3 regions of the Labrenzia sp. CP4 genome follow, and region 2 is predicted to be linked to each of the others. Evidence: predicted binding sites of a transcription regulator. Region 2 holds the regulator's gene; each other region holds the start of a gene.

Region 1 (4,347 bases), 2.8 Mb from region 2:
TGGTGACCCAGTGGTTGGCGCCTCGCTGGGCTGGCACAACGGCAATTGGCACTGGACGACGGGTTTCCTCGTCAATGTGCCGGTGGGGGACTACCAGAAAGGCGAGATTGCCAACGTTGCCTTCAACCGTTGGGGGCTCGACATCAACGGTGGCGTAACCTGGTTCGATCCCAAAAGCGGCTGGGAGGTTTCCGGTGTTGCCGGTTTCACTTTCAACGGCGAAAACCCGGCCACGAACTACACCACCGGAACGGAATTTCACTTCGAAGGGGCGCTCACCAAAACCTTTTCACCCCAGTTCTCGGCGGGGCTGGTCGGCTATTACTACGACCAGATTACAGCCGACAGCGGATCCGGCGCCAGGCTCGGCGATTTCGAGGGACGCGTTGCCGCATTTGGCGGCACGGCGGGCTACAATTTCCAGCTCGGCCAGACACCGGTCTCGACACGCGTGAAGGTTTACCGGGAGTTCGCTGCGGAAAATCGTCTGGAAGGGACGTCGGCCTATCTCACCCTGACGATCCCGCTAAGCATGAAACACTAGCGCTGACTGGGCAAATTTTTATCTTGTTCAGCAGGCCATGAAGACCTCAAGTCACATGTACATGTGGCCTTTTTCAAGACAGGCGAGCGGCGCAAAACCAGATCCGTCTTTGCAGAGGGATAACTTCAGGATTGCGCAGTCGATTTCCAAAAGAAGCCAGAGCTTTCAAAGATCTATCCAAACCAACTTCTACAGAGGCCGAGGAACATCTATTGGTTGTTTCTGGTTTCGGTCGTAAAAAGCGTTTGAACGCAAGTCGCCCGACGCGTTGCCGAAAGCAATTTTGCTAGGCAATCCTTCAGCTCGAAGACGAACGCCCCGGTCAAAAAGGCGGTATTGAGATCGGTATTTGCCCCTTGTGTTCGCCCGCTGGATGCCCGCGTTTCCGAAAAGGCTTATTTGGTACTATCTTTACCGTTGTCCCTGCAGTTCTGCCAAACAATGCTGGGCCCGATTTCACAGGTCGTCCAGATTGTCCATCATCTGGTAGAAGAAGCCGATGGTCTTGCCGTATTCATCGACCCTGATGCGCTCATTGACGCCATGGAAACCTTCAAATTCCTTCGTGTTTTCAAGCTGGATGCCGGTGATGGTAAAAACGTCCGGAGCGAACGGCCGGGCCTGGAAGTGTTTTGAATCCGAGCCGCCGATCACGAAGAACGGCGCCACGACGAGATCATTGCCCCAGATCTGGCGAATGGTCTTTTCCAGTGCCTTGTAGCCGGGGCCTTCGGGGTCAGCCATGGCGGTTGCAGGTGTCGAGGCGGAGATGTCCCGAATGGTTATGCGGTCGTCGCCGATGGCATCCTTTACGTGCTGGATGATGACCTCGGGCGTGTCGCCGGGCATGGGGCGAAAATTCACGACTGCCGTCGCTGAAGGTGGCAGAACGTTATCCTTGATGCCGGCATTGAACATGCTGACGGCGATTGTCGTATGCATCATGGCCCGGGTGACCTGATCGCCGGCCATGACCTCGACAAACTGCTTTTCGAGATCGGTCATTTCGCCGTCCTTGCCGAAGGCAACGGCTGCATAAAGCGGCTGATAGGCTTCATCCAGTTCAGGCCCGAGGTAACGATACTGATGACGCAGCGCAGGATGAATGCGGTAGGGAAACTGCGCGGCTTCCAGCTTGGTGATCGCCTTTGCGAGAATGCCGATATTCGATTCCTCGGGCGGCTGCGATGAATGACCTCCGACCCCATGCATCGCCAGTTCAAGGCTGACGTAGCCCTTTTGCGCTATGCCGATCAGCGCCGTATTGTCTGGAAGTCCGGGGAACAGACCGGGCACCAGCGGAGCTGACTCATCCATGACGAAGGCAAATCGCTTGATGCCGCGTTTTTCCAGGGTCTCCGCAATAAATCTGGCCCCTTCCGGGCCGCCGACTTCCTCATCCTGGCCAAAGACGAAATAAATCGTCCGTTCCGGCTGCCAGCCTTCCTTGATCTTCATTTCAGCGGCTTCAAGAATGCCGTGAATCTGGTTCTTGTCGTCAAGGACACCACGTCCCCAGATGTATCCGTCTGCAACTGCCCCGGAGAAAGGATCTTGTTCCCACTGATCTCGCGAGTCCGCCGGCACTGGCACCACATCCTGATGGGCGTAGAAGAGGGCTGGCTCCAGATCCGGGTTCTTGCCTTGCCAGGTGTAAAGCAGGCTGTAGGGACGCGGATCACCGAGGATTTCTCGTTTCAAGACCTTGTGTACCTCCGGATAGGCCTCGACAAGGAACGCGTGATAGTCCTCAAACGCCTTGGTGTCGAAGTCGTCCCGGTCCTGGTTCGAGATCGTCGGAAACTGCACGGCCTTGGATAGTCGCTCCACCGCGCCATCGAGGTCGACGTCGATGGAAATCTGCTCGACGCCTTTCATTTGCTTGGAAGAGAAATCCTGCGGCTCTTCCGCCAAGGCAGTTGCGCCGAAGGCAATGGACGCCACGAGTGAAAAGCCGGCCGCATATCTGGTGGGGCACTTCATGTTGGTCTCCTGGCGTGCTCGTTCGACAAGAACCGATCCTGGTTGATCGTGTTCTTGTAAATCTTGCCTTCCTTCATGATCAGGATGAGATTTTCATCGGATCTGCGATCAGGCCAATTATTGTTCTCGACCGTCTCCCGGTTAGCGAGAAGTTGCATTCATTTTGCACCCATTTTTCGGGCTTGGTAATTAATCTTGATCAATCAGGTGGTCTGTTTTGCAAATTTGCCAAAAAGCGACGATGGGGAAGCACTACTCGAACCTGCGATCGTCACCCTGGAAACCGGCTCTTTTTGCGGGATTCTCTTTGGCTACTCGCTCATGGTCTGTCAGCGGCCCTTCGAATGCCGATGGTATCGAGAACCGTGGCATGGAATGGCGGAAACCGGTGCTGACAAAAAGAAAACCCGCCCGATCGTTTCCGATGGGCGGGTTCTTTCGTCTGGGCGCCGGGAGCCGCGCTGTGGCCAGTGGGAACCAGCCTGGGCGAACTCCCGGCTAAGCTTTGTGTGCGATCGAATTCAGACTTCCGGCCGGTGCCGGCCAGAAGTCTGTTGATCGTCAGCTGCAGCCGCTGGTGGAGCCGCAGGTGTCGCACTTCAGGCAGGTGCCGTTGCGCACCATGGTGAAGTTGCCGCATTCCGAGCAGCTCTCGCCTTCGTAACCCTTCATTCGGGCCTGGGCGATCTGCTGAGCCGCGGTTTTCACCTGTGGGGCAGGGGCCGAGGTCACTTCGACAGCGGCAGCTGCTTCCGAGCCGCGGGCGAAAGCCGTTGCGACGGCGGAGGTCTGGGCGGCGATTGTTGTGCCCAGTTCCACTTTCACCGCTTCGGTGATCTCGCCGGAAGGCTCGTTGCCGGCGACGAGACGGAACCGCTCGGTCTGGCCGCGGACGAGGCCGTGGGAAACCACACCGCCTGAGCTGCCCTTGTCCATGGTCTTGACCGCGCCAGCGCTGACCGGGCCGCTGAAGGCTTCCGGCGGGACGTGGGCAAGGTCGTGACGACCGAGGTAGGATACTGCCAGTTCGCGGAACACGTAGTCGAGGATCGACGTGGCGTTCTTGATCGCATCGTTGCCCTGGACCATGCCGGCCGGTTCGAACTTGGTGAAGGTGAACGCGTCGACATATTCCTCGAGCGGCACACCGTATTGCAGACCAAGCGAAACCGAGATCGCGAAGTTGTTGATGAATGCCCGGAGAGCCGAACCTTCCTTGTTCATGTCGAGGAAGATTTCGCCAAGGCGGCCATCGTCATATTCGCCGGTGCGCAGGAAGATGGTGTGACCACCGATCTTTGCCTTCTGGGTATAGCCCTTGCGGCGGGTCGGCAGTTTTTCCTGTTCGCGGACAACGCGTTCGACGATCCGCTCGACGATGCGTTCGGCAACCACTTCGGCCTTTGCAGCCATCGGCTTGGCGGCCAGAGCCTCGAGGGCCTCGTCCTCGTCTTCGTCCTCATCGGCCAGTAGCTGGGCGTTGAGCGGCTGGGACAGTTTGGAACCGTCGCGGTAAAGGGCATTCGCCTTGAGCGCGAGTTTCCAGGACAGCATGTAGGCTTCCTTGCAGTCCTCCACCGTCGCATCGTTCGGCATGTTGATCGTCTTGGAGATCGCGCCGGAGATGAACGGCTGGGCCGCTGCCATCATGCGGATGTGGCTTTCCACCGACAGAAAGCGTTTGCCGATACGGCCGCACGGGTTGGCGCAGTCGAAGACCGGATAATGCTCTTCCTTCAGGAACGGTGCCCCTTCCAGGGTCATCGCACCACACACGTGGGTGTTGGCGGCTTCGATGTCAGCCTTGGAGTAGCCGAGGA
Region 2 (4,347 bases):
GATATCAACGTCAACGTCGGTGCCCAGCAGATCGGTGACGATCAGTTTGAAGTCGTCCTGACCCTGACCGCCAAGGCAGAACGCCCGGACATGGTGATGTTCAACGTCGAGCTGGTCTACGCAGGCCTGTTCAAGATCACCGGCGTGCCGAAAGAGCACATGCATCCGTTCGTGATGATCGAGTGCCCGCGCATGATCTTCCCGTTCGCCCGCAACATCCTTTCCGAAGCGACCCGTAACGGCGGCTTCCCGCCGCTGATGCTCGACCCGATCGATTTCGCTCAGCTCTACCGCCAGAACATGGCCCAGCAGGCCGCTGCCCAGCAGGCGACCGAGCAGAAGCCGAACTAAGGTCAGTCAGACCACAATTTCACGGAACCCGTCCCGGGCAACCGGGGCGGGTTTTTGTTTGCCCGAAAGACTGTCCGGTCAGACTTGAGGGAAGCGGCCAACAGCAGGTTTCTCACTCCCTGCGGGAGGGCGAACTCGTGTCACGCCTCCTCCAGCAGCTCCGCCCAGGTTTTCGGCGTGTCGCCGTTGAGTGGGTTCTTCGCGGAACGCTTGTAGCGAATGGTTTCCATGCGCACGGTTCTGGCGTCGAAGAGGATCATCCGTCCAACCAGCCCCTCGCCCGTTCCGGTCAGCTCCTTCAGCACTTCCATGGCCTGCATGGCGCCAATGATGCCCGTCAGCGCACCCAGAATGCCGGCCTGGGCGCAGGTCGGCAGCAGGCCGTCGCGCGGCTTTTGCGGGAAGAGGCAACGGTAGGTCGGGTTGGCCGTGCCGTCCGGGCCGGTTTCAAAGGGCTTCAAGGTGGTCAACGAGCCGTCGAACTGGCCAACGGCGGCCGTCACCAGCGGTTTTTGCGCAAAGAAACAGGCATCGGACACCAGGTAGCGGGTGTCGAAATTGTCCGACCCGTCCACCACGAGGTCGTACCGGGAAACGAGCTGCATGGCATTGTGGCCGGCAAGGCGGGTGGGGTGCGGCTCGACCTTCACATTGGGGTTTAGCCGCGCAATCGCTTCTGACGCACTGGCAACCTTGGGCTCGCCCAGCTGGTCGGTATCGTGGATCACCTGCCGCTGCAGGTTGGAAAGAGACACCGTGTCGTCGTCGGCAACGCCGAGCGTGCCGACACCGGCGGCTGCCAGATATTGCAGCACCGGCGCGCCGAGGCCGCCGGCACCGATCACCAGCACGCGGGCATTTTTCAGCTTCTGCTGGCCGGCACCGCCGATCTCCTGCAGCACGATGTGGCGGGCGTAGCGTTCCAGTTCGGCGGGCGAAAGCATGTCAGGTCCTGTCTGGCTGGTCTCGGGTACACATGGGGGTGGCGGCGGCGGCAGGTCAAGCCCGTGCCCGCTCGGGAAATCCGGTATCCGGCAGGTTTATCCGAGTATCCGGCTCACCAGCCGGGCGGTGTAGTCGACCATCGGGATCACCCTTGCATAATTCAGCCGGGTCGGCCCGATGACACCGAGAACACCGACGATGCGCTGGTTGCTGTCCCTGTAGGGCGACACCACCAGGGAGGATCCGGACAGCGAGAACAGGTTGTTCTCCGAGCCGATGAAAATGCGCACCCCGTCGCCCTGTTCGGCAAGACCCAGCAACTGGATAAGATCCTTCTTGCTTTCAAGATCGTCGAACAGCAGGCGAATGCGCTCCAGATCCTCAACGGCGTCCAGATCGGTCAGGAGATTGGACCGGCCCCGCACGATCAGCGTGCCCGGATCGGTGGCGCTTTCCCCGCCCCAGACCGCAAGACCCGCATCAATGACCTTCTGGCTCAAGAGATCCAGTTCGGCCTGGTCCGCATCGCGGACCTTTTCCAGTTCGGAGCGGATTTCCGACAGGGTCCGGCCCTTGATCTGGGCATTGAGGTAGTTGCTTGCCTCCACCAGAGCCGATGACGGCAGGTCGCCCGGCAGATCGACAACGCGGTTCTCGACGGACCCGTCTTCGCTGACGAGGATCGCCAGGGCCTTCAGCGGTTCGATGCGCACGAATTCGATGTGTTTCAACCGCATGTCCGACTTGTGGGTCAAGACAACGCCGGCGCCCATGGACAGGCCGGACAGCATCTGACTGGCTTCCGTCAGCACCTGCTCGGCCGAATTCGCCTTTTGCGACGCCCGCACCTGGGCATCGATCGCCCGGCGCTCGTCCTGGGTCAGGTCGCCCACTTCCAGAAGGGCATCAACGAAGAACCGAAGCCCGATTTCGGTCGGCAGCCGGCCTGCGCTGGTATGCGGCGAATGCAGCAGGCCCATATGTTCCAGATCAGACATCACGTTGCGGATCGAGGCAGGGGACAGCGAAATGCCGAGCTTGCGCGAAACGTTCCGGGACCCGACGGGTTCGCCGGTCTCCAGATAGGTTTCCACGATCGAACGGAAGATTTCACGGGATCTCTTGTCGAGGTCGCTGAGGCTCAAGGCTTGTTCTCCGAATGTGACCACTCACCGGGGTCGACCGGGCTTTCATCAAAAAGATATAGGCGCAAAAGGGGGCTTGCGTGAAGTATCACAACGCAAGGCCTTTACGGCGAAGGAAGTTGGGGTCTACAAGGCCCCAACGAATACACTGGAGAAACGGCGGTTTTTCCGGAACGAAAGTCGAAAGGGATATGCATGCGTCCGTCCAAACGCGCAGCCGATGAACTCCGTGCGGTCACACTGGAGCGCGGGGTCTCCAAACATGCCGAGGGGTCCTGCCTCGTCAAGTTCGGCGACACCCACGTTTTGTGCACGGCCAGCCTGGAAGAGCGGGTTCCGCCCTGGTTACGCGGACAGAACCGCGGCTGGGTGACGGCTGAATACGGCATGCTGCCGCGCGCCACGGGCGACCGCATGCGCCGCGAAGCCAGTGCCGGCAAGCAATCCGGCCGGACGCAGGAAATCCAGCGTCTCATCGGCCGGTCGCTGCGCGCCGTCGTCAATCTGGAAGCCCTCGGCGAAAACCAGATCACGGTGGACTGCGACGTCATCCAGGCCGATGGCGGCACCCGCACTGCGTCCATCACCGGTGCCTGGGTTGCCCTGCGCGACTGCATCGAGTGGATGAAGGCCCGTGACATGGTCTCCGGCGAGGTCCTGAAGGATCACATTGCTGCCATTTCCTGCGGCATCTACGAAGGTGCCCCGGTGCTCGACCTCGACTACGCCGAGGACAGCACAGCTGAAACCGACGCCAACTTCGTTCTGACCGGGTCCGGCGGCATCGTCGAAATCCAGGGAACGGCCGAAGGTGCACCGTTCTCCGAAGAAGAATTCGGCAAGCTCATGGGCCTGGCCAAGCTGGGCATCGGCAAGCTGGTCGATCTTCAGAAAATGGCCATTCTCTAAGGGCGCAAACCATGAGCCATCGCAAGTTGGAACCGGGCAAACTGGTTGTCGCAAGCCACAACAAGGGCAAGATCCGCGAGATCAACGAACTGCTTCAGCCTTATGGCTTCGAAGTGATCTCCGCCGGAGAGCTGGACCTGCCGGAACCGGACGAGACAGGTGTCACGTTCGAGGAAAACGCAGCCATCAAGGCCCATGCGGCGGCCAAGGCTTCCCGCTTGCCGGCCCTGGCTGATGACAGCGGCTTCTGCGTTGCGGCACTGAACGGCGATCCGGGCATCTATTCCGCGCGCTGGGCAGGGCCTGACAAGGACTTCGCGATGGCCATGCGCACTGTCGAGGAAAAGCTTCAGACCCTGGGCGCAACGACGGACGACAAGCGCCGGGGATCCTTTGTTGCCGTGTTGTGCTTGGCCTGGCCGGACGGCAGCGAAGAGTTCTTCCGCGGCGAGGTCGAGGGACAGATCGTCTGGCCGCCGCGCGGTACGCAGGGCTTCGGCTACGACCCGGTTTTCCAGCCGGATGGCCATCAGCGGACCTTCGGCGAAATGACCTCGGAAGAAAAACACGGCTGGTCGAAGGAAGGATCCGCCCTTTCACACAGGGCGCGGGCATTCCAGCTCTTTTCTGCCGGCTGCCTGGAAGGATAAAAAGACGTGACAGGTGTGGGGGCAGCCGAAGGAGGCTTCGGCATTTATATTCATTGGCCGTTCTGCGCGGCCAAATGCCCTTATTGCGACTTCAACTCCCATGTCCGTCACCAGCCGGTCGACCAGGCCCGTTTCGCGGCCGCTTTCGAACGGGAACTCTCTCATTTCGCCGATTTGACGAAGGGCAGGACGGTTCAGTCCGTGTTCCTGGGCGGCGGCACGCCTTCGCTCATGGAACCGGCGACGGTGGACCGCATCCTGAAGGCGGTTTCCGATCGCTGGTCGTTGGATGAGAACGTCGAAATCTCGCTGGAGGCCAATCCTTCGTCGGTCGAGGCCGAGCGCTT
Region 3 (4,347 bases), 1.0 Mb from region 2:
CGGCAGCGCGGGTTGCGTTCAGAGCGTCGTCGACGCGGTCTTTTTTCTCTTTCACTTCGATTTCGGTCGCACCGCCAACGCGGATAACGGCAACGCCGCCTGCGAGCTTTGCAAGACGCTCCTGGAGCTTCTCACGGTCGTAATCGGAAGTGGTTTCTTCGATCTGAGCCTTGATCTGGGAAACGCGGCCGTTGATGTCGTCCTTGGAGCCAGCACCGTCAACGATGGTGGTGTTTTCCTTGGTGATGGACACCTTCTCGGCGGTGCCGAGCATGTCGAGGGTCACGTTTTCCAGCTTGATGCCGAGATCTTCGGAGATAACGGTGCCGCCGGTCAGGATCGCGATGTCTTCCAGCATGGCCTTGCGGCGGTCGCCGAAGCCCGGAGCCTTGACAGCAGCAATCTTCAGGCCGCCACGCAGCTTGTTGACGACGAGGGTAGCAAGTGCTTCGCCTTCAACGTCTTCAGCAATGATCAGCAGCGGACGGGAAGACTGAACAACAGCTTCCAGGATCGGCAGCATGGCCTGCAGGTTGGAAAGCTTCTTCTCGTGCAGCAGGATGTACGGCTTTTCCAGGTCAGCCATCATCTTGTCAGCATTGGTGACGAAGTAAGGAGACAGGTAGCCGCGGTCGAACTGCATGCCTTCAACGACTTCGAGTTCGGTTTCGAGGGACTTTGCTTCCTCGACGGTGATCACGCCTTCGTTGCCGACTTTCTGCATGGCTTCGGCAATGTCCTTGCCGACCTGCTCGTCGCCGTTAGCGGAGATCGTGCCGACCTGTGCAACTTCACCAGAGGTGGTGATGGTCTTGGAGGCAGCGGTCAGAGCCTTGACGGCTTCAGCAGCAGCAAGATCAACGCCGCGCTTCAGGTCCATCGGGTTCATGCCGGCTGCAACAGCCTTGGCGCCTTCCTTGACGATGGCCTGAGCCAGAACGGTCGCGGTGGTGGTGCCGTCGCCAGCGATGTCGTTGGTCTTGGAAGCCACTTCGCGCACCATCTGGGCGCCCATGTTTTCGAACTTGTCTTCCAGTTCGATTTCCTTGGCAACAGACACACCGTCCTTGGTGATGCGCGGTGCGCCGAAAGCCTTGTCGAGAACGACGTTACGGCCTTTCGGGCCGAGGGTCACCTTGACGGCGTTTGCGAGGGTGTCGACACCACGCAGCATGCGCTCACGTGCGTCGGAGGAGAATTTTACTTCTTTAGCAGACATGTGATCGTCTCACTCTTTTGGAACAGGTTGAAATCAGAAGCGGTTCGCGGCTGGTTACGCGATCACGCCCATGATGTCGGATTCCTTCATGATCAGGAGGTCTTCACCGTCGATCTTGACTTCGGTGCCGGACCACTTGCCGAACAGAACGCGGTCACCAGCCTTGACGTCGAGCGGAACGATCTCGCCGTTGTCCTTGCGGGCGCCGGTGCCGATGGCGATGATTTCGCCTTCCTGCGGCTTTTCCTTAGCGGTGTCCGGAATGATGATGCCGCCAGCAGTCTTTGCTTCAGAATCTACGCGGCGAACGACGACACGGTCGTGCAGTGGACGAAATGCCATAACACTGTTTCCTCTCATGAGCGCGCCCCACGCAATAGGCAGCGCGCGAGACATGAACATTGGGTTGCGTTGCACGGAAGGAAATTGCCTCCCGTCACCAATTAGCACTCCTTAACAGCGAGTGCTAACAGCGCCATGGATTTATGTAGCTGTGCTCAGCTTGTCAATGCTTTGTGACGAGAATTTAATCGCAATCGGTCGCGTTGCGCCTATGGGGTAGTCAACAGACCGGGGAGGCGGAATTATGGCGTCGCTGCTACTGCGTCAGCGAGCCCGGCTCAATTCGCGCCGGAAACGCTGAAAGGCAGTGTAAAGGCGCTCGTTTTGCCGCCAATTTCGTCGGTGAAGCTCGTTTCCAGCTGGTAATCGCCGGCCGGCAGGCCGCTGAACTGAAACGTGAGGGCCGCGGAAAGTTCACGCTGCTTGGACCGGCCGCTGCCGGAAAAGGTCGCGAAGTTCTCCTGTTCGGCCAGAACCTGGCCGGATTTGGTCAGCAGTCTGTAGTCCGCGGTCAGCTCATAGGCATAACCGTCTTCGGTTTCCTGAAAGCCGTAACCGACTGGTTCCGCGTAGACAGACAGCGCTTCACCATCGGCAAACGTCGCGTCAGCGCGCGGCGTATACTCGCCATATCCGGTGCTCGGGCTGGAAGCGAAGGTTGCGGCCGTGAACGAAAGACCGGCGGCAGTCCATGCCTGGTCATAGGCGGCAAGTGCGTTCTGGAAAGCTTCAGGAGGGCTGGCGGGGGATTGGGCCTGCGCGGACAGCTGTCCAGCAGACAGTCCGGTTGCAATCAGAACAGCAGACAGCGTCTGCCGAAAAGCACATTTTCCCACCAGCATCATCTATATCCCCGCACGCCTTTAAATCTTGTCGTTTTCAGCGATTTTGCCGATATAAACCGACTTGTCCGATTAAACAAGGCAATGTGTGCGGCGCGGTAAACGCCGGATTTAGCTGTACTCTACTCGTTATCCGCGAAAGTAGAAAACCCGATTGCGGTTAACGTGTCGCCGGTCCGGGCATTTACATGCTGCGGGCTGTCCAGGACTGACGCTTTCGGTAGATAGTGGAAGGGCTGATCTCAAGGGCTGCTGCCGCCATGGCGATGTTGCCGTCAAAGGCATCAAGAGCGTCTTCGATGATGCGCCGCTCCTGGGCCCAAAGTGGCTCGATGGTTCCGAACGGCCGGCTTGGCGGCGCCACGCGCGATCGCTCGCGGGACAGGTCGATCAAGGTGCCCGGCCGGCTGCTCTGGTCGCGAATGATCAGCGGCAGCATGTCGTAGGTGACAGCGGCACCGTCATTCATGACAACGATCTGCCGGATGGTGTTCTCAAGCTGGCGAACGTTGCCCGGCCAGGGATAGGAAATGATCCGCGCTTCCGCGTCCGCATCAAATCCTCTGAAACCGCGCCGTTCTTCCGCCGAATAGCGTTCAAGGAAGGTTTCGGCGAGCGGCAGGATATCGTCGCGGCGCTCTCTGAGAGGCGGCATGTGGATCGGCAGCACGTGCAGCCGGTAGTAAAGGTCTTCGCGGAAGCGGCCGGCGGATATTTCCTGAACCGGGTTCCGGTTTGTGGCGCAGATGATGCGCGCGTCCACCTTGCGGGTATGTGTGTCGCCGAGGCGCTGGAACGTCCCCGTCTGCAGGAAGCGCAACAGCTTGCTCTGCAGGAGAAGGTCCATCTCGCCGATCTCGTCCAGGAACAGCGTGCCGCCATCGGCCTGTTCGGCCGCGCCCGCACGGTTGTCTGCAGCTCCGGTAAAGGCGCCGCGCACATATCCGAAGATCTCGCTCTCAATGAGGTCTCGCGGAATGGCCGCGCAGTTCAAGGTGACGAAACGGTTGGACCGGCGCTCGGATAATTCGTGAACCGCAGCGGCGCACAGTTCCTTGCCCGTTCCGGACTCTCCGGTAATGAAGACCGGAGCCTGCGACGGCGCCATGCGACCGATCTGGTCGTGGATGTCGCGCATCTGGGCGGAGGTGCCCACCAGGCGGTTCGTTCCGGAGCTTTCGGTCCTGATGTGTGCGGCGCGAAGCGGAGGTGCTGAAAGCTCCGGCATTGAAACGACAGGCTGGACACTCTGCGGTGCTGCGGGAGCAACCGGTTGAACGGGCCTTCTTTGTTTCAGCTGGAAGGAAATCTTGGACGCAAGCGCATCGAGCGAGAAGGGCTTGGTCAGGAAATCATGGGCTCCGGCGCGCATCGCGCTGACGGCCCGCGAGACAGACCCCTTGGCCGAAACCGCGATGATGACCGCCTTGGGACAGCGAACCGCATAGGCTTCCAGGGCTTCGTCGCCACCGATGGTTTCCAGATCGATGATCAGAATGTCGGTGGTCTTGTCTGCAAGGTCCTGCAGGCAGGACGAGGATTCCGTGTACAGGATGGGGTCCGTACAGGCGTGAGACAGCTTGGCGCAGACCGCAGAGGTGCGGGCAGCCTCGGAGGCCGTTGCGTCAAGTACGCGTACTATAACAGGCAGCTCTTTGCCCTCATTACTCCCCATTGCTGGGTAACTCCCATCGCTGGATACGGGTCATTCGAATATCGAAAGATTCGTCAATTTGATAATTCTCCGAACAGGGTAAACAAAGCGTTGTCAGATGACGCAAATTGCAGGCGATCTTCGCTTTCGGCACAGAAAAGGGCCGAAGTGAGCAAAATATTCCAGCTCAGGCAGTGTGTGGTGGATATGTCGAAGACCGGTCAGACCTGAGAAATCAAAGGCCGGCCGACAGGTATCCTGCCAGGAAACTGGCAAGGCAGAGGGCGAAC

The links. Region 2 encodes HrcA, which represses chaperone genes, less so after heat shock. Its sites were predicted from a motif close to GTTAGCACTCNCNNNNNGNGAGTGCTAAC; they were not measured.
Region 1: the regulator HrcA is predicted to act here: its motif matches at 2,689-2,717, upstream of ACP90_RS13445 (M20 family peptidase).
Region 3: the regulator HrcA is predicted to act here: its motif matches at 1,662-1,690, upstream of groES (co-chaperone GroES).

The regions. Positions count from the first base shown of each region.
Region 1 covers NZ_CP011927.1:2,875,404-2,879,750, forward strand. Annotated here, with positions in the region: gene ACP90_RS13440 (transporter) at 1-544, shown strand, start outside; gene ACP90_RS13445 (M20 family peptidase) at 1,001-2,527, opposite strand; gene ACP90_RS13450 (vitamin B12-dependent ribonucleotide reductase) at 3,089-4,347, opposite strand, start outside.
Region 2 covers NZ_CP011927.1:119,362-123,708, reverse strand. Annotated here, with positions in the region: gene secB (protein-export chaperone SecB) at 1-351, shown strand, start outside; gene moeB (molybdopterin-synthase adenylyltransferase MoeB) at 492-1,295, opposite strand; gene hrcA (heat-inducible transcriptional repressor HrcA) at 1,392-2,465, opposite strand; gene rph (ribonuclease PH) at 2,637-3,350, shown strand; gene rdgB (RdgB/HAM1 family non-canonical purine NTP pyrophosphatase) at 3,362-4,000, shown strand; gene hemW (radical SAM family heme chaperone HemW) at 4,016-4,347, shown strand, end outside.
Region 3 covers NZ_CP011927.1:5,065,101-5,069,447, reverse strand. Annotated here, with positions in the region: gene groL (chaperonin GroEL) at 1-1,219, opposite strand, end outside; gene groES (co-chaperone GroES) at 1,274-1,561, opposite strand; gene ACP90_RS23195 (hypothetical protein) at 1,840-2,406, opposite strand; gene ACP90_RS23190 (sigma-54 dependent transcriptional regulator) at 2,588-4,078, opposite strand; gene ACP90_RS23185 (hypothetical protein) at 4,293-4,347, opposite strand, start outside.